4 regions of the Vibrio sp. 2033 genome follow, and region 4 is predicted to be linked to each of the others. Evidence: predicted binding sites of a transcription regulator. Region 4 holds the regulator's gene; each other region holds the start of a gene.
The links. The regulator PurR, encoded in region 4, represses purine synthesis genes. The targets are predictions, from matches to a motif close to TNANGNAAACGTTTNCNTNA.

Region 1: the regulator PurR is predicted to act here: its motif matches at 2,800-2,819, upstream of glpX (class II fructose-bisphosphatase).
Region 2: the regulator PurR is predicted to act here: its motif matches at 2,821-2,840, upstream of metK (methionine adenosyltransferase).
Region 3: the regulator PurR is predicted to act here: its motif matches at 2,055-2,074, upstream of R7P74_RS01915 (phosphoribosylaminoimidazolesuccinocarboxamide synthase).

Annotation. Positions count from the first base shown of each region.
Region 1 covers NZ_JAWOVC010000004.1:21,560-26,595, forward strand. The annotation lists gene R7P74_RS07605 (DUF3135 domain-containing protein) at 1-71, opposite strand, end outside; gene R7P74_RS07610 (helix-turn-helix transcriptional regulator) at 232-852, opposite strand; gene glpX (class II fructose-bisphosphatase) at 1,735-2,742, opposite strand; gene zapB (cell division protein ZapB) at 3,091-3,333, shown strand; gene rraA (ribonuclease E activity regulator RraA) at 3,469-3,975, opposite strand; gene R7P74_RS07630 (1,4-dihydroxy-2-naphthoate polyprenyltransferase) at 4,052-4,969, opposite strand.
Region 2 covers NZ_JAWOVC010000019.1:12,088-17,123, reverse strand. The annotation lists gene R7P74_RS19945 (LysR family transcriptional regulator) at 1-584, shown strand, start outside; gene tkt (transketolase) at 676-2,670, opposite strand; gene metK (methionine adenosyltransferase) at 2,986-4,140, shown strand; gene R7P74_RS19930 (DUF2189 domain-containing protein) at 4,543-5,036, shown strand, end outside.
Region 3 covers NZ_JAWOVC010000001.1:421,324-426,359, forward strand. The annotation lists gene R7P74_RS01900 (molecular chaperone DnaJ) at 1-822, shown strand, start outside; gene R7P74_RS01905 (hypothetical protein) at 1,000-1,182, shown strand; gene R7P74_RS01910 (SulA-like leucine-rich domain-containing protein) at 1,594-1,986, shown strand; gene R7P74_RS01915 (phosphoribosylaminoimidazolesuccinocarboxamide synthase) at 2,191-3,294, shown strand; gene R7P74_RS01920 (alkaline phosphatase D family protein) at 3,373-5,036, opposite strand, start outside.
Region 4 covers NZ_JAWOVC010000001.1:650,406-655,441, forward strand. The annotation lists gene elyC (envelope biogenesis factor ElyC) at 105-890, shown strand; gene torR (two-component system response regulator TorR) at 963-1,673, opposite strand; gene torD (molecular chaperone TorD) at 1,940-2,587, shown strand; gene purR (HTH-type transcriptional repressor PurR) at 3,055-4,059, shown strand; cyclic di-GMP riboswitch class I at 4,347-4,436, shown strand; gene R7P74_RS02935 (TfoX/Sxy family DNA transformation protein) at 4,553-5,036, shown strand, end outside.

The sequences.
Region 1 (5,036 bases), on a different contig from region 4:
CGCTCTGCCATTCGAACCATTTCATCGAATGGAGGAAGCGTTTGGGACGGGATATGACGTAGATTAGACATCGATGCTCTCCAAATCCTTATGGAAATTGCCTTTAGTTACTAAAAGCCTATACCACTAGAAAGAGGAGAGAGGATGAATTCTTCAGCCGTCTCACTTATAAGAGAAGCTTTCAAGCTTGAGATTGAATAAGTGCGGCATGTCGATGTTTGGTTGTGGTGGTTACTGCAGTTGTTGGATGTGGTAAACGCAGCGTCTTTGGCCACTAATGATGTGTTCGGTACGCTCTACTTTGGTGTCACGTCCAAGTAAAGACTGAAAGACACTTAATTCTGATTGGCACAAGCTTGGGCAGCGAGTTGCGGCTTTACAAATCGGACAGTGATTTTCGATCAAGATGAATCCGTTCTCATCTTTCTCGAGCTCTGCCATATAGCCTTCTTGCTCTCTTAATGTGACAAGTGTTTCTAGTTTGCTTTGCAGAGAGTCGCATTGCTCAAGATGCTGACGATAACTTTGTAACGTGAGTTTTTCCCTTTCTGATGTGACTTTTTCCAGTCCATCTTTGCCAAAGATATGTTCGACAGCTTCTATAAACTGAATGGTCAACTCACCGTGACGGTCAGTAAATTGCTCATGACCTTTTTGAGTGAGAGACCAATGACGAGCAGGGCGACCAACTTTTACTTTTACGTCATGGATAGAAAGAATGCCATCATCTTCTAAACTTTGCAGGTGCTGACGAGCCCCCATGGTTGTCATCCCTAGCTCAGAAGAGAGTTGTTTTGCAGTGACGGAGCCATCACGCTTAACGATTTGCAATATCCTATCTACGGTCTTCATATACCCACCATTTATACGTCAGTACATATTATGCGCGATAGGGTTAGTAAAGAAAAGTGTTGACTTAATTTGAGTGTGGATTTATAGGGGGCTATGTTCATATGAGCCAATATATGTCGTCATTCTGAACGGCGAGGAATAAGGTGATTCAGAACCTATCGTCCGATTGTGCAGCGGTTAAGGTGAGCAGAAAGAATAGGAGTCTGCTGTTACCAGATTCTTAGTCTCGCTGGAGTTCGCTAGAATGACGAGTTCTTTTGATTTAGAGCTTATTAAAGTCTCCGTCATTCTGAACAACGAGGAACGAGTGTGATTCAGAATCTATTGCCCGGCTGTGTAGTGGTTAAGGCGAGCAGGAAGAATAGGGGGTTGCTGTTACCAGATTCTTAGTCTCGCTGGAGCTCGCTAGAATGACGAGTTTTTTCGATTTAGAGCTTGCTATGGTAGCCGTCATTCTGAACAGCGAGGAACGAGGTGATTCAGAATCTATCGTCCGGTTGAGCAGTGGTTAAGATGACCAGCAAAGAATAGGAGCCTGCTGTTACCAGATTCTTAGTCTCGCTGGCGCTCGCTAGAATGACGAGTTCTTTTGATTTAGAGCTTATTAAAGTCACCGTCATTCTGAACAACGAGGAACGAATGTGATTCAGAATCTACTGTCCGGCTGTGTAGTGGCTAAGACGAGCAGGAAGAATAGGAGTTTGCTGTTACCAGATTCTTAGTCTCGCTGGTGCTCGCTAGAATGACGAGTTCTTTTGATTTAGAGCTAATTAAAGTCACCGTCATTCTGAACAACGAGGAACGAGTGTGATTCAGAATCTATTGCCCGTTGTGCGGAAAGAAAGGCTCAAACTCAGATTGAGCGAGAGCCTCGAGAAATGCTTAAAGAATAATATCACGCACTTCTGGATCTTTACGATCTAGGTAGTGAGTCGACTTAATGCGACGAATAGTACGGCATCGACCACGCACGAGCAGCGTTTCTGTGGTTGCGATATTCCCTTGGCGAGAGATGCCTTCTAGCAAGTCACCTTTAGTAATGCCTGTAGCTGAAAATACCACATTGTCGCTACGAGCCATGTCTTCCATTTTGAGGACAACATTCGCTTTTACGCCCATTTCATCGCAGCGTTTTAGTTCATCTGCGCCGTAAATGTGGTTTTCTTCAGTATCGCCTTTTACCTCATGACGAGGAAGCAGGCGACCGTGCATGTCACCATCTAGCGCTCGAATTACCGCTGCTGATACAACCCCTTCTGGCGCACCGCCAATACAGTACATCATGTCCACTTCACTGTCTGGCATACAAGTTAGAATAGAGGCAGCGACGTCACCATCAGGCACCGCAAAGACACGTACGCCCATTGCTTGCATTTCTACAATAACGTCATCGTGGCGAGGTTTCGCAAGGGTAATAACGACTAGGGTATCAAGTGACTTGTTCAGGGCTTTTGCTACGTTCTCTAGGTTTTCTTTTAACGGCTTCTCTAAGTCAATTACGCCTTTTGCACCAGGACCAACAACCAGTTTTTCCATGTACATATCTGGCGCTTTAAGAAAGCTGCCTTTCTCACCTGCGGCAAGTACGGCTAGTGCGTTCGATTGTCCCATTGCCGTCATACGCGTTCCTTCAATCGGGTCGACAGCGATATCCACTTCATCACCACCAATACCAACTTGCTCTCCAATGTACAGCATTGGCGCATCATCGATTTCACCCTCACCAATGACAATTTCACCACTGATATCTGTTTTGTTCAGTAGCGTGCGCATAACTTCAACAGCTGCGCCATCGGCTGCGTTTTTATCGCCACGGCCAAGCCATTTGTAACCAGCCAGAGCTGCACCTTCAGTCACACGGGAAAATGCCATTGCTAAATCGCGTTTCATGATGTCTCCAAGTAAGCAAGAGGGAAGAAGAATTTGCGCGGCGATTCTATCACAAGGTCGAGTAAACGTTTGCCTTTTTGCGAGGCTTTTACTTTATCTAACTTGAATTTGATCAATACTTAGGGCGATTTTCAGAGTAGCGGGACGCAAAATCCTTGCTCAAAAATGCTTCGGCGACAAGAAAAGTCAGCGTTTAGTGAGATTGCGCTGATTTTTTGACCGAATGATGCAAAATATCGAATATAGTGAGTGTTTCTCATCGCGACGCTGAGTAGAATGAACCTTATATAGGTTAGGTGTGCATCAATCTCGCACATCGTCCCAACGGAATAACATAGGTAGGCCAAGATGTCTTTTGAAGTACTAGAACAACTAGAATCTAAAATTCAAACTGCAGTTGACACAATCACTCTTCTTCAGATGGAAGTCGAAGAGCTGAAAGAAGATAAAGCTAAACTTGCGGAAGAAGCTAACGAGCTTCGCTCTCAACGTGAAGAGCTAGAGCAAAAAGCACAACAAGCACAGCAAGAGCACGCACAATGGCAAGAGCGCATTCGTGCACTACTTGGCAAAATGGACGAAGTGGAATAATTCGGCTTCTTCATTCCAAATTAAAAACACCCGCGTTAAGCGGGTGTTTGTGTTTTAGGGAAGTAGAAAATGTTAAGACAAGGCTAGGCGCTGATAGCTAAGAGAAGACCCTATAACTTAGACACCTAAGACTCGCTATGCTTCTTCATCCAACTCTAAATCAATATTCAATGGTTCAGGCGACAGGATAATTCCGGTGCTATCAGCATAAATGTAATCTTCTGGAAGGAAGCTAACGCCGCCAAAGTTGACTGGTACATCCAATTCGCCAATACCCTGACTGGTCGCTCCAACAGGAATAGAAGCGAGGGCTTGAATGCCTAAGTTCATATCTTCAAGTTCATCTACTTCACGAACACAGCCGTAAACGACAATGCCTTCCCACTCGTTTTCTTCCGCAATGGTTGCGATTTCTGCATCGATAAGGGCTTTACGTAGGGAACCGCCACCGTCAATTAACAAAACGCGACCAAGTCCATCTTGCTCTAATGTCTCGCGGATCAACGAATTATCTTCAAAACACTTGATGGTGGTGATTTGCCCGGCAAATGAAGCGCGACCGCCAAAGTTACTGAACATTGGTTCAACCACATCTACCTGATCGAGGTAGATATCACAGAGTGCTGAGGTATTGTATTCCATAGCGTACCTTTCTAAACAGAAATTGGTTGTCTTTGAGTATATCTAGGCATTAAGTCAATGCAATGACAATCCTTTTTTAACTTACTAGAGTTTGAGCTACCACAATTGTTGCAAACAAAACGTTGGTGACTAGAGAGCATTTCACGATGACTGGCATCATTGGTGCTATTTGAGCGGGCTTTTGTGTATACCAAACTGCTTTACCATGATCGGCCACGAAATAAATACTAAGTAAAAATGGCAAGCTAATCCAAACGGGTTTGTCTTGAATTAACAAGTAAGCTGCAAAGGCAAGGATAGCTCCGCCAAGTAAAATAAAGTGGTAATGTTTGGCTTTACGTTGACCTAAGCGTACCGCCACCGTGCGTTTACCACACTCTCGGTCGTTCTCTATATCACGCATATTGTTGATATTGAGGACTGCAACGGCGAGTAAACCGCAGCCTAAAGCAGGTAAGAATAGCGTGGTGTCTACGTGACCAGTATGCAAGAAGTAGGTACCGGATACGCCTAGTAGACCAAAAAACAAGAACACTGATATATCGCCAAGCCCCACGTAACCGTATGGTTTGCTACCCATGGTATAAGCAATGGCTGCGAGAATGGCCAAAATTCCCAGCCCGATAAAAGTAACAATGCTTTCCAGTGAACTTAGTGAATAGAAAACTAACACCAAGCCTGAGATTGCGGTCAGAACGATGTTAAAGATAATCGCTTGTTTCATCTGTTTAGCACTTACCGCGCCAGACTGCATCGCTCGTAATGGACCGAGGCGTTTGTCGTTATCTGTACCTTGAACGGCATCGCCATAGTCGTTTGCCAGGTTGGACAGAATTTGCAGCAATGTCGCGGTTACGAAAGCCATGATGGCAATCGTCAGTGAGAAATGACCCACCGAGTAGGCGAGCACGCTACCTGTTAAGATAGAGACCAATGCCAGAGGTAATGTTTTTGGACGAGCGGCTTCAAGCCAGATCTGTAGAGATTGTTTCATGGAAATTTCGTGCTAGTAACCAATGTGCCCAGTATAAGCACAAAGAGGCAGATACGCTATTGACCTA
Region 2 (5,036 bases), on a different contig from region 4:
GAAGCTGGCTCGGCGGCGTACTCAATCGTTTTCTTGCTGATAATCCCGATGTTAGAGTTCAACTTACCAGTGACTTTTCTGAGGCGCATCATGACCCAGATTTGTTCATCTGGCTCGGCGAACGTAAAGAGCTAGACTGGCGAAAAGAAGTGCTGGGGGTATTTCGCTATACGCCTTTTGCCTCTCCAAATTATCTAAAACAACATGGGCCTATACCGCACCCCAAAGAACTTGAAGCACATCCATGGATCGATTTTGGTTCAGTGCAAGAAAATGGATTGATGCTAGCACACCCTCAACACGGTGAGTTCTTTTTAGAACCCTTTGTTAGTCGCTTATACAGCGACAACATAGCAATGCAAATAGACAGTATCGCGAATGGTCATGGTATTGGACTGCTGCCGACTTGGACAGCATGCGGCTATGAGAAACATCACCCAGGGCGAATCGCACCTTGCTTAGAAGGTTGGCTTTCTGAGCCTATTTCCATTAACTGCTATACACCAGCAGGACGACCACCACTGCGCTTATCCGTACTTTTAGACTGCATTCACCAAAGCATTCCACAAGGTTGGAAAACCTGACAAAAATAAAAAGGCCATCATAATGATGGCCTTTCTAACTTTAGCATCTAACAGTTGTCGTTTACGTTCGACTGTTTAGACGGTCCTGCAATTACGCTAGCAATTCTTTTGCTGTGTTCACTACGTTTTCAGTCGTGAAGCCAAACATCTCGAATAGCTGACCAGCAGGTGCAGATTCACCGAATGTTGTCATACCGATGATGCGACCGTCGAAGCCAACGTACTTGTACCAGAAATCAGCAATGCCCGCTTCAATAGCGATACGTGCCGTTACGTCTGATGGCAGTACAGCTTCACGGTAAGCGGCGTCTTGTTTGTCGAATGCATCTGTTGATGGCATTGAAACAACGCGTACTTTCTTGCCTTCTGAAGTTAGTTGCTCAGCGGCTTTCACTGCAAGCTCAACCTCAGAACCTGTTGCGATAAGGATTAGCTCAGGCTTACCTTCGCTATCTTTCAGGATGTAAGCACCTTTCGCGATGTCTGCGACTTGTTCAGCAGTACGCTCTTGTTGCGCTAGGTTTTGACGAGAGAAGATAAGTGCAGTTGGTGCATCTTTACGTTCAATCGCTAGTTTCCATGCAACTGCAGACTCAACTTGGTCACATGGGCGCCATGTGCTCATGTTTGGAGTTACACGTAGAGACGCCATTTGCTCAACAGGTTGGTGAGTTGGGCCATCTTCGCCAAGACCGATCGAATCATGCGTGTAAACTTGGATGTTCTGAATTTTCATCAGCGCAGCCATACGCATTGCGTTACGAGCGTATTCCATGAACATTAGGAATGTTGCGCCGTAAGGAACGAAACCACCGTGCAATGCGATACCGTTGATGATAGCAGTCATACCGAATTCACGTACACCATAGTGGATGTAGTTGCCAGAGAAGTCCTCCGTTTCTAGAGACTTAGAACCAGACCACATGGTCAGGTTAGAAGGCGCTAGGTCAGCAGAACCACCCATAAACTCAGGAAGCATTTGACCAAACGCTTCTAGTGCATTTTGCGATGCTTTACGTGATGCAATGTTCGCTGGGTTTGCTTGGAGATCAGCAATGATTTGGTTCGCTTTTTCTTCCCACTGTGCAGGAAGTTCGCCGTTTAGACGACGTTTAAGCTCTGCCGCTTCAGCAGGGTAAGCTGCAGCGTATGCTTCGAATTTTTCATTCCAAGCTGCTTCTTTCGCGGCGCCCGCTTCTTTTGCATCCCACTCAGCGTAAACATCTGCCGGGATCTCAAATGGGCCGTACTCCCAACCTAGGTATTCGCGAGCCGCTTGGATTTCATCGTGACCTAGTGGTGCACCGTGACAGTCGTGCGAACCAGACTTGTTAGGAGAACCGAAACCGATAATTGTTTTGGTACAGATAAGCGTAGGACGTGGGTCCGCTTTTGCTGCTTCAATTGCTGCGTTGATCGCGTCTGAGTCGTGACCATCGACTGCTGGGATTACATGCCAGCCGTACGCTTCAAAACGCTTAGGTGTATCGTCAGAGAACCAGCCTTCAACGTGACCGTCGATAGAAATGCCGTTGTCATCCCAAAACGCGATCAGTTTGCCTAGACCTAACGTCCCAGCAAGAGAGCATGCTTCATGCGAGATACCTTCCATTAGACAGCCGTCACCCATGAACACATACGTAAAGTGGTCAACGATATCGTGACCTTCTTTGTTGAACTGTGCCGCTAGTGCTTTCTCTGCGATCGCCATACCAACAGCGTTAGTGATGCCTTGACCTAGAGGACCCGTTGTTGTCTCGATACCAGGCGCGTAGCCGTACTCTGGGTGACCTGGGGTTTTTGAGTGCAATTGACGGAAGTTTTTCAGATCGTCAATAGATAGCTCGTAACCGCTTAAGTGCAGTAGAGAGTAAATAAGCATTGACCCATGACCGTTTGACAGCACAAAGCGATCGCGGTCGGCCCACTCTGGGTTTGAAGGGTTATGGTTTAGGTGAGAGCGCCAAAGAACTTCAGCGATATCAGCCATACCCATTGGTGCGCCTGGGTGGCCTGAGTTAGCTTGTTGAACACCATCCATGCTTAGAGCACGAATTGCATTGGCAAGATGTTTACGAGACGACATGTCTGCTCCTGAGTACATTAAGCGAAACGAAAAGTAGGTCATAATTCTCTCAAAGCCCTGTTGGGTGTGCAAACGTTTTCCAGTCCAAAACCTCACAAATATTGCACCTTTCGCGCCAAATCGTTCGAAGTTCTTAAAATTATCAATAAATCAGGCAAACGTTTGGTTATAACAAAAACCAAAAAAGAGCTTGTAATTCGAGCAATCAAATTTAGAATAGACGTCTAGATGTAGATACACCTACAAAAATTAGTATTAATTTGCGCTGGAGAGTTTATCATTCCCCAGTTTTAAACCAGATATAGTGGAGCTAACATGGCTAAGCACCTGTTTACTTCTGAGTCAGTATCAGAAGGTCATCCAGATAAAATTGCAGACCAGATTTCTGATGCGGTTCTTGACGCGATTCTAGAGCAAGATCCAAAGGCTCGTGTTGCATGTGAGACTTACGTTAAAACCGGTATGGTAATGGTGGGTGGTGAAATCACGACTTCAGCATGGGTAGACATCGAAGAGTTAACTCGTGAAACCGTTCGTGAAATCGGCTACGTACATTCAGATATGGGCTTTGACGCAGATTCTTGTGCGGTACTAAACACAATCGGTAAACAGTCGCCAGATATCAACCAAGGTGTTGATAAAGCTGACCCTAAAGAACAAGGTGCAGGCGACCAAGGCATCATGTTTGGTTACGCTTGTAACGAAACTGAAGTACTAATGCCAGCGCCAATTACTTACTCTCACCGTCTTGTTCAAAAGCAAGCAGAAGTTCGTAAAAACGGCACACTACCTTGGTTGCGTCCTGATGCAAAATCTCAGGTAACATTCCAATACGATCAAGGTAACATCGTTGGTATCGACGCGGTTGTTCTTTCAACTCAACACTGTGACTCAATCTCAACTTCAGACCTGCGTGAAGCGGTAATGGAAGAGATCATTAAGCCAGTGCTACCTTCTGAGTGGATCAACAAAGAAACAAACTTCTTCATTAATCCAACCGGTCGCTTCGTAATCGGTGGTCCTATGGGTGACTGTGGTCTAACTGGTCGTAAGATCATCGTAGATACCTACGGCGGCGCAGCTCGTCACGGTGGCGGTGCGTTTTCTGGTAAAGATCCATCAAAAGTTGACCGTAGTGCAGCATACGCAGCACGCTACGTAGCGAAAAACATCGTAGCCGCAGGCATGGCTGACCGTTGTGAGATCCAACTTTCTTACGCAATCGGTGTTGCTGATCCAACGTCTATCATGGTGGAAACGTTCGGTACTGAGAAAGTATCTCACGACATCATCATTGAAGCGGTTCGTCAATTCTTCGACCTACGTCCATACGGTCTACAAGAAATGCTTAACCTTCTTCAACCTATCTACAAGAAGACAGCGGCTTACGGTCACTTCGGTCGTGAAGAATTCCCGTGGGAAGCGACAGACAAAGCTGCACTTCTACGCGATTTCGCTGGCATCAAATAATCAAGCCAAGCAAGAATCAATCAAGCCCTCGCCTATGGCGGGGGCTTTTTATTTTCAGCAACTTTTATCCAGCCATTTCGGCTCATACCGCCCTGCCCCACAAAGCAGTCCTGTTTCTCCCTCATTTTTATACCGAATAAATTTTAAGCAATTATTTGTAAATTATCCCATCTCCGCCAATAGTTAAAATATTGTTAACTCCAATTTAAATAGAGACGTCGGATGCTGGCGACTGTGGAAGCAACACTTAAGTAAAGACATGAGTCAGGCATCTTTATGGCCGATACCAAACTAAGCCAATGCTCAGATGTAAACTTGAAAAAGTCGCTTCAAGTTTGACTGAACAAAAACCGCTGTCAGTTGGTATAAGCGGATAATGTGGGAATAAATCAAGGAGGAGTTATGCCTCGAACTGTTAATCCATCGGACTTCCACAACAAACGAAAGGAAGTGCCAGACAACGAATACGCCAGAACCATACCGTGCAATACGGTCAATCTTTCTGCACCTTTTCATTGGCTCGCATTAGGTCTGCATGACTTCGTGCGAATGCCGCTTATTAGTGCTTTCTATGGCATCTGTTTTATGGCTGCTGCGATAGGCATTGTTTTGCTCGTACAGTGGCAAGGCACACACTTAGTCGTCATGCCCAGTTTGATTGTTTACATGTTAATCGGTCCGTTTCTCGCGCTGGGCTTGTATGATGCCAGTTGGGAGAGAGAGCGCGGACACAAAGCAAGCTTGTTCCATTCAATGAAAGCGATCGGTCGTAACTCAACATCTCAATGGGCGTTCGCCGTGTTACTCGCAGTGTGTATGATATTTTGGATGCGCATTGCCGCTCTACTTCATGCACTCTACCCTTCTGTTCAAGGGGCACCTTTAAGTGAGTTCCT
Region 3 (5,036 bases), 230 kb from region 4:
CGCTACTGGCTAGAGCAATCCGCCAACCAAGGTTACCTCCCTGCGCAAAAACAGCTCGCGAACGACTTTGCTAAAGGGATAAATGGCGAAAAAAATGAAACACAAGCGTTATATTGGCTAACCTCTATCGCACTCAATGACCCAACCGATCGTGGCTTTCTTCTCGCCGATTTTATTCAGCGCAATCCAGATAAGGTCACAACTGCTCAATTGACTGAAGCCTTGTATCAAATGGCTTCTCAGCATAATCCAGCAGCAGAACAAGCTTATAATCAACTGTTAGAGCAGCGCTTCAACCAACTGCGAGCTAAACAAGTCTCGCAAATAAAGTCGCTCGATAAAAAGGCTGAGCAAGCACAGGAAGAGAAAAGCACAGTTGCAAACCCCAAAGTAGAACACTCGCAGTTTTTATGGCTGATCTGGCTAGCGGCGATACTCATCATCAGCGGCTTAAGTTTTCTCGTAATCAAGAAACTTAAGCAGAATAGAAAAGCGCTTGAAGCCAAAGAGGAAAGCCAAAATCAACGAATGGCGAAAAAAATAAAAGAGCTAGAGTTTACGAACAAGCAACTGAAACGCCAGCTAGAGAAAGTATTCAAAGAATTTAAGAAATCCAAAACCCAGGCAGAGAACCATAAGCTAAGCGTCGCGTGTGCTATGTTTGGCTACACACCACAACACATCCCTGATTTACAAGCAATCAAGCTACGCTATAGACAGCTATCAAAGCTTTATCATCCTGACACAAGAGGCAGTGAAGAAGAAATGAAGCGACTCAATCATGCCTTTAAGCTCGTCTCACAAAATGTTACAAAACAGTAAAAATAGGTCAGGATACTTTGGCTAGCATGCTTTTAGACCTATATAATCAAGCGCCGCAATCGATCTCCCTCTCAAACAAATTAACAGACATTTAACTTAAGTCGCGCTTTTATGCCATAATGCCCGGCGCAAAATAACACCTAACGACTCAAATTAATCTAGGTGGGGAGAAAATCAATGTTCACTGAAGAAGGCACCTGTGATTGGTGTAAAAAACCTAGCCTTGTAACTCGTCACGATTATTTAGATGGCAAGCACCACTACTCATGTAAAGCTTGTTACGACATGGCGAAAATCGACGTGCGCCTATTTAACCAAGGCGAATTACAAATGCGCGAACGCTTGCAACGAGCGAGCTAAGCAAGACGGAATCAACGGAACTGATTTTCAAAGGCGCCTCTTAAGGCGCTTTTTTGATCGGCCAAGCCCTATTTCCAATCTCTATCTCGTATTCCCTCCTATCTTACATAGCACGTCGCATCGGTTATCAGCCCTCTCCCACTGTATACAAACCATTGTCCGTGAAAAACACCTGTATATACAGTAGTAAACCCCTGTATGTCTCTCGTCCAGTTTTCTACTCACCTCACATTTTTAAATTGATATTAGACATATCAAAAATGAAAAACAACCACATAAATTCAATCACTTAGAATCAAATCCTTTTATTTCCTTCTCAAAAAACCGCAAATAACTTTTGAGAAACTGGTTGATCAGGTCACCAAAACAAACTACTGTATACACATACAGCATGTATAAAGGAACAGTAAGATGCAGTTACAAAGTCAATCTCATACATACTCTCGCTACAACGTATTGGCACAAGCAACTAAGCCCATGGCCGTTTCGGATCAGCTTCTATCTAAGCTGGCTGTTTTATCGCAGCAGAAACAATGGATTTTGTTTACAGCAGACTGCCCTCGTCCAGACTTTGAACAACTCACTGCTTCTAATATTTGCTGTAAAAACGTTATTCAAATGAAGCCCTCTCAACAGCTTTCAGAAGTCGAGATCGTGATAAAAGCCATCCGATCAGGTAATGCCAGTGCTGTTGTCGCATCCAATAAAATTGCACTTATGAATCAATCTATGTTGCGCGACGTGGCGCAGCGCTATCAGTGTGAAGTCTTTTTCGTCGAAGGCAGAGTTAATAAGTACCACTAATAAGTTCGACGTTATCTATCCTGCATCTCGCCTCCTTTTTAAGGGGGTATTTTTTTGTATTAAAGAAAACAGGCAAACGTTTGCTTTTTCTCTGGCGAGTTAAAATAGTTCTGGTATGATGCCCACATTCGATTTATTCAGCGCCCACATTTTGCTGAATATCTTCTCTTTCTGACGTTTGATTAAGATGATAGGAATGTCGCAATGAGCCTTGCTAATCAAGTACTTGCCGTCAATGACGACCTGCCAATTCGCACCCATAAACCCGTTCATAGTGGAAAAGTTCGTTCAGTTTACTGGTTAACTGAAGAAGACAGCGCCCGACTGATCAAAGAAAAAGGATACAATGTCGCTCCAGATGCGCCTTTGGCTATCATGGTGATTAGCGACCGAATCTCTGCATTCGATTGTATTTGGCATGCTGAAGGTGGTCTTAATGGTGTCCCGGGTAAAGGGGCTGCGCTTAATGCGATTTCTAATCACTGGTTCAAACTGTTCAAAGAAAATGGCTTAGCAGATAGCCATATTCTAGACATTCCTCACCCTTTTGTTTGGATTGTACAAAAAGTCAAACCGGTAAAAATCGAAGCCATCTGCCGCAAATACATCACGGGTTCGATGTGGCGCGCTTACGCAAATGGCGAGCGCGAGTTTTGTGGAATCCAACTTCCTGAAGGGTTAGAAAAAGACAAAGCACTGCCAGAGTTGCTAATGACCCCATCCACAAAAGGCATTCTAAAAGGCATTCCCGGTGTGCCAGAAGCGGATGACGTTAATATTACTCGTCAAAATATCGTAGACAACTACGAAGCATTTAACTTCTCAAGTGCGGACGATATCGCACTCTACGAAAAACTGCTGAAAGAAGGCTTTAACGTTATCAGCCAAGCATTAGAAACAATTGACCAAATCTTTGTCGATACCAAATTCGAATTTGGTTATGTTCATGATGCTGCTGGCAATGAAAAGCTGATTTACATGGATGAAGTGGGTACACCAGACTCATCTCGTATATGGGATGCTAAAGAGTACCAAGCAGGTCACATCGTAGAGAACTCAAAAGAAGGTTTCCGCCAGTTCCTACTTAACCACTTCCCTGACCCAGATATCTTGCTAAATAAAGAACGTATGCCAGAGCGTGAAGCACTCGCTCGTGATAATGCTTTACCCGTCGAATCTTTGATGGCGATTTCGAGCACCTACATTGGTATTGCCGAGAAGATTACAGGCAAGCCGATTCATTTGAGTGAGAATCCGAAAGCGGAAATCATCGAAGTTCTGAGCAAAGAATACGGATTGATTGACTAGCACTGTCGCTAGATTGCTAAACGCTTTCCAATAAAAAGTCCGCACTAGCTTGCGGACTTTTTTCGTATTAGGCTCAGTTTAGCCGATATTTAACGTAGTGCCATCTGTTGTGGAGGCTGACTTGGTCGTCACCTGATATGTTTTGTCTTTAATCGTTGATACGAAATACCAGGTCGACTCTGCCTTGCCGGGCGTAAAAGTAACGCGCATAAAGCCACGCTGTTTGATGTCTGCCCACTGTAATTCTGACACTAAGTGCGGCAGCGTGTATTCCATTTGAGCGATCGCGACAGGGTCTAACGCGAGGTAGGCCTCTAACCCAGGGGAACTCACAGAGCTAGTCGCAAACTCTACCCCGATAGGATGCTTAGATACGTCTTTAAGCTCACTTGCCCATGCGTTGTGCGTATCTCCGGCCAAGCAGACAAAGTTACCACTGCTGGCTTTGACCAGTTGATAAACTTTCTCTCGCTCAACGTAGTAGCCATCCCATGCATCTAGGTTATATGGCAAAGCAATGGTATCTAAACTTGGGTCAGAGAGATAACCCGTAATCGCAGAGTTTACCGCTAATAACGCCTCTGTTTTTTGTTCTTCAGTGGCAGTAAACAATTGAAACATCGCGGTCATAACCGAACTTGGCAACTCCATACGAGACATTAACACTTGTTGCCCTAGCACATTCCAAGTTGCGTCGTGCGTACTGAACGCATCCATCAGCCAAGCGAGTTGGTCACCGCCTAACAGCTCTCGGTCTTGACTACGCGACTGGGCAACTAAACCGCCAATAGCTTCCATCGTTGGTGAGCTGAGCGAGAAATAATCCAACGGTTTATCACGCCCCACAAGTCGCGTGTCGAGCATCATCAAATTGACTAAACTTCCAAACGAAAACTGACGGTAAATCAGCATGTTTGAGAAAGTGTTTTCACGAACGGGCAACCATTCTGTCCACGCGGCAGCCGCAGCTGCACGACGATCATTAAAACTGCCTTCCTCTTCTTGATGGTTTTCCGCACCATTTTTCCAAGTATCATTTGCAAGCTCATGGTCATCCCAGACAGCAATCATTGGTAGGCTCGCATGTAACGCTTGCAGATCAGCATCTTGGCGATATTGCGCATACCGTTTTCGGTAATCATCTAAGGTAATGCATTCAGTGCCTTTGCTTGGCTCTCGCCCTAGATCCTCAGCATCTTCAATAGCGTAGCCACCAGCACCATACTCATAAATGTAATCACCGAGATGAAGCACCACATCAAACGGGTCTTGCTCATGTTGATTTAAGATCTCTCGATACACATGGAAATAGCCAGCAGGATAGTTTGCACAAGAAACAACCGCCATGGATGCCTTTTCTACACCATCCTCTGGTAATGTTTGCGTTTGCCCGACTTCGCTAGTGACATCTCCAACCATGAATCGATAGTAGTAGCGAGAATTTGCGTTGAGATTTTGAACATCGACTTTTACCGTGAAATCTCGGCTCGTGTCTGTGGCAAAAGTGCCACTTTGCACGATATCAGTAAAATTTTCGTTAGATGAAACTTGCCAGCTTACATCTGCGTAGCTCGCTGAGGTTGTAACACGAGTCCAAATAATTACTTGTGTTTGAGTAGGATCTCCACTCGCCACTCCGTGCTCAAAGGTAACCGCAACAGATTCACTAGCATCGCTACCACAGCCCACCAGCCCGGTAACAATCGCCGTTGAAGAGGCAGCTTTCATAAAGTCTCGACGAG
Region 4 (5,036 bases):
TTATCATAACGGATTGTGCCGCTATTCTGGCACAAGGAAAGCAGGAATAAAGAGGGATACCCTCATTTTTATTATCAATTGATGTTTTTTCGGACTATTTATGTATGTTTGAGCTGAAAAAAGTAGTGTCAGCCATGCTTATGCCCCTTCCGGCATTGCTGCTGATAGGCTTGTTGGGTCTTGCTCTCATTAGTTTTACTACAAAACGTAAAACTGGCTGCTTCGTTGTTCTATTCTCTTTTGTTGGCATTTTTCTTGTTGCCTTCCAACCTGTTTCAACCAAGCTTCTTATGCCGTTAGAGCGAGAGCATAAAGCCTTTTTGCCAGTTTCTGGCACCATCGACTACGTGATGGTTTTAGGGAATGGTCATGTTATCGATGACGAAATTCCACCCACCTCGCAGTTAAGCCGTGCAGCATTAATGCGCTTAACTGAGGGCATTCGTATTTTAAGAATGTATCCAGGCGCGAAATTAATCTTATCCGGCTATGCTGGCGGATCTGAAATTAGCCACGCGAGAATGATGGCGAACGTTGCCCTAGCCTTAGGTGTAGCAAAATCCGATATCATTTTATTAGAGGATGCAAAGGATACGTGGGAAGAGGCACGTCAAGCGGCTGCATTCGTTCAGCAAAAGGAGATTGTGTTAGTCACCTCTGCAAGCCACATGAGCCGTGCATTGTATGAGTTCAACGCAGCAGGCATTAAACCAATCCCAGCTCCGACCAACTTCTTAGCTATTAGCGAAATCAGTCAACCTTGGGATAAATACTCACCTAAAGCGCGTTACTTAGAACAAACAGAGCTTTATTGGCATGAGTACTTGGGCAGTATTTGGCAAAGGTTGCGTGATACTGTCGGCCAAACACCAATGGTTGAAGCAAACTAGTATTATCTTGAAGCCACAAAAAAGGAGAGCCGAAGCTCTCCTTTTTCTTTTTACGATTGAGTTATGTTCAAACTAGTCACCAGCAAACATATAGCCCTCGCCGTGTACCGTTACAAAAATCTGTGGGTTCTTAGGATCGAACTCCATTTTTGCGCGCATACGTCGAATAAGAACATCAATGGTGCGGTCATTCGGCGCATCCACTCGATGGCTGATCATGTTCAAAATACGCTCACGACTTAACACCTGGTTAGGGTAAGACGATAATGCCACCAAAAGTTCATACTCTGCTTTAGTTAGTTTTACTGGCTCACCGTTGCGGCTAAGTGCGCGACGTTGAATGTCGAATGTCCACTCCCCAAAGCGCACAATGTGCTCTTCACTGGTTTCATTCGCTTTCGAGCTGCCACTGCGCGCTGCTGAAATACGCCACAGCAAGTTTTTAACGCGAACTAACAGCTCTCTCAGTTCAAAAGGTTTTGTCACATAATCGTCAGCACCCATTTCTAGGCCTACGATTTTATCAATGCTATCCGTGCGTCCTGTTACTAATATGATACCAATATCCGATTGGCTACGTAACTCACGAGTAAGCATCAGGCCGTCTTCACCAGGCAGGTTAATATCCAGCATGATCAGGTCTACATCGCCCGCTTGCAAAACTTCACGCATTTCCGCGCCACTCTCTGCTTCGCTGACTTGGTAGCCCTCATTTTGGAAATATCCCGCAAGCTTACTACGAGTTACAACATCATCTTCTACGACTAATACGTGATAGCTCATTTACACCACTTTTCTGTCTTCTTATTATCCAAGACGTATTCTATTCATAACTAGTAACATTTCTAGTCATAGATACATTAAAACGCAAGATTTAGCGTTTTTATTGATTCAAAACAAGCTTACCCACTGCTATTAATAAACGGTCATTTTTGACCATAAAACATAACAATTATAGTTACTGCTATTCATTTTAATTGATTACACTTAGGGGATATCCCTAATTGACTTTGTGATGCATGACTTGAAGCATCATTCAGGAGCCCAAAATGCAAGAAGTGAAAGCTTTTAATGAAAAACGCGCTGAAATTTACTGGTGGTTTTCGAGCTTGTTCGCAAAAGAACTAACAGAGAAAGAATTGGAAGCCTATCACAGTGTTGAAATTCGCAGTTTTCTCGCAGGCTTAGGTGAAAATGAGTCGCTGAAACCAGCCGTTGATAGCCTAGTTGATGCGCTGAATCGGTTACAAGATCGTGAAGATGCACAACTAGAGCTTGCAGCTGACTTTTGTGAACTGTTTTTGAAGACAGAAAAATACGGCGCTCTTCCTTACGCATCCATGTACATTGGTGAATCAGGTTTACTGAATGACAAGCCAGCTGAGGAAATGGAAAAGTTGATGGCTGAATTTGGCGTTCAAGTAGACGAAAACCTAAAGGAACCTGCGGATCACTTAGCCGTTGAGCTCGACTTTCTCGGGAACATGATTATCCGCTCAAACGAGCTTGAACAAGAAAAACACATGGAAGAAGCCTTCGTTAAACAAAACGACTTTATCCAGCAACAATTGATGTCTTGGTTACCTCAGTTTTCAGACAAATGTAAACAATTCGACGAATTTGGATTTTACTCGAGTGTCGCGAAACTATTAGTTGCATTTTGTAAACTAGACAGCGCCTACCTTCTTGGTGAATAATTGCCGCCTATTTTTAGGGAGCCTGCCTATCGGGCTTCCTGTATGCCGAAAGTGACCAATTGTAAGTAACTTGGGTATAATATTCGTTTGCCTTAACTTAGCGCAAAGACGCTTGGTTATTTAGCAGTCAAAATGTGACTTCAAATACACAAATCTCGTGCTGAAAACATTGCTAGTCAGTCCACATAGGGCTAAAATGTGAGCGCAAACGATTAAATATGATTTATATGTAAACCGCTGAAATATAGCGGTTTTTGTGTTTTCTTAACAGGTTGATGGCAATTTCTCATCAGATAGAAAAAAGATAAAATTCATCGACCGATGCTGCTACGCACCCTTTTGTCGCACTTGGATCAACCGCTGCCGAGACACTTAGCGCCAATTTTATATTGCTAGGTGTGAAACCATTAGAGCATCAGGTACATCCAATACGACATATTTCAGTAGCTCGATACAGGACACCATTTATGGCCACGATAAAAGACGTTGCTCGCTTAGCCGGCGTTTCCACTACGACAGTTTCGCACGTTATCAATAAAACGCGTTTCGTTGCAGAAGCAACGCAAGAAAAAGTAATGAAAGCCGTTGACGAGCTGAATTACGCGCCAAGTGCCGTTGCACGCAGCCTAAAATGCAACTCAACTCGTACGATTGGCATGTTAGTAACTCAATCAACTAACCTATTTTTCTCAGAAGTGATTGATGGCGTTGAGAGCTACTGTTACCGCCAAGGCTATACTCTGATTTTATGTAACACAGGCGGGATTTACGAAAAACAACGCGATTACATTCGTATGCTGGCTGAAAAGCGCGTTGATGGCATCCTAGTGATGTGTTCTGACTTAACCGAAGAACTAAAAGAGATGCTTGACCGTCATGCGGACATTCCTAAAGTGGTCATGGATTGGGGCCCAGAGAGCTCGCAAGCAGACAAAATCATGGATAACTCAGAAGAAGGTGGCTACATTGCGACCAAACATCTGATTGACAATGGTCATACGGATATCGCTTGTCTAAGCGGTCATTTTGAAAAGCTTGCTTGCCAAGAGCGCATTGCAGGTTTCCGTCGCGCAATGAGCGAAGCGAACCTAGCTGTAAATGAAGACTGGATCCTTGAAGGTAACTTTGAATGTGATACGGCCGTATTAGTTGCAGATAAAATTACCGCAATGGACAAGCGCCCGACGGCGGTATTCTGTTTTAACGACACAATGGCTCTCGGCCTAATGAGCCGCTTGCAACAAAACGGGATCAAAATTCCTGAAGATATTTCAGTGATCGGCTACGACAACATCGAGCTTGCAGAATACTTCTCTCCACCGCTAACGACTATCCACCAACCTAAACGTCGTGTTGGTAAAAATGCATTCGAAATTCTACTTGAGCGTATCAAAGATAAAGAACACGAAAAACGAATTTTCGAAATGCAACCTGAGCTTGTAATTCGAAATACTGTGAAAAAAATGAACTAAATTTCACTGTATTTAACACGGTTAAATAAGCGCTCTACAGGGGCGCTTATTTTTTTGGAAAAATTAAGCATTCTCTAATACTTCACACCACTCTAATAACAATTGACTAACGTTAACTCCCTGTTTTATATAAATGTAATATATATTAAGAACTCCTTTTCAAAGGCCAATTTGCACCTTTCCATATGCAAAATAGAGCATTCAATCTATCATTTTTATTGAACCGAAATCACACTTTTAACGCTAAACCGTGATGTTAATTCAATATAAGAAGTATGCTCATTGTGTCACGCACAGGGCAAACCATTCGAAAGAGTGGGACGCAAAGCCTCCGGCCTGAACCATATTACGATATGGAAGGTAGCGGGGTTACCGATGGCAAGTGTGTAAGCAATGACTTTACTCTGTAATGACATTGTTTTTACGCATGTTTGCTACTCTCTCGGACCTGACTTTTGGTGGCGTAATATTAATTACACCGAGATAACAAAACATGGATAAACCGATACTCAAAGACTCTATGAAGCTATTTGAGGCACTTGGTAATATCAAGTCGCGCTCAATGTTTGGTGGCTTCGGACTATTCGCTGATGAAACAATGTTTGCACTAGTGGTAAACAATCAGCTTCATATCAGAGCAGACCAAAAAACTTCATCTGACTTCGAGAAACAAGGGCTAAAGCCTTACGTTTATAAAAAACGTGGCTTTCCAGTCGTTACAAAGTACTACGCTATTTCCAGCGATTTATGGGAATCAAGCGAACGCTTAATCGAAGTAGCGAATCAATCATTGAAAAAGGCAAAGCTTGAGAAAGAACAGCAAGCAAGTACAAAGCCTAACCGTTTGAAAGATTTGCCTAACTTACGACTGGCTACCGAGCGCATGCTAAAAAAAGCCGGCATCGAATCCGTAGAGAAGCTTGAAGAGGAAGGTGCGCTTAACGCCTATAAAGCGATAAGAGATACGCACTCTGCAA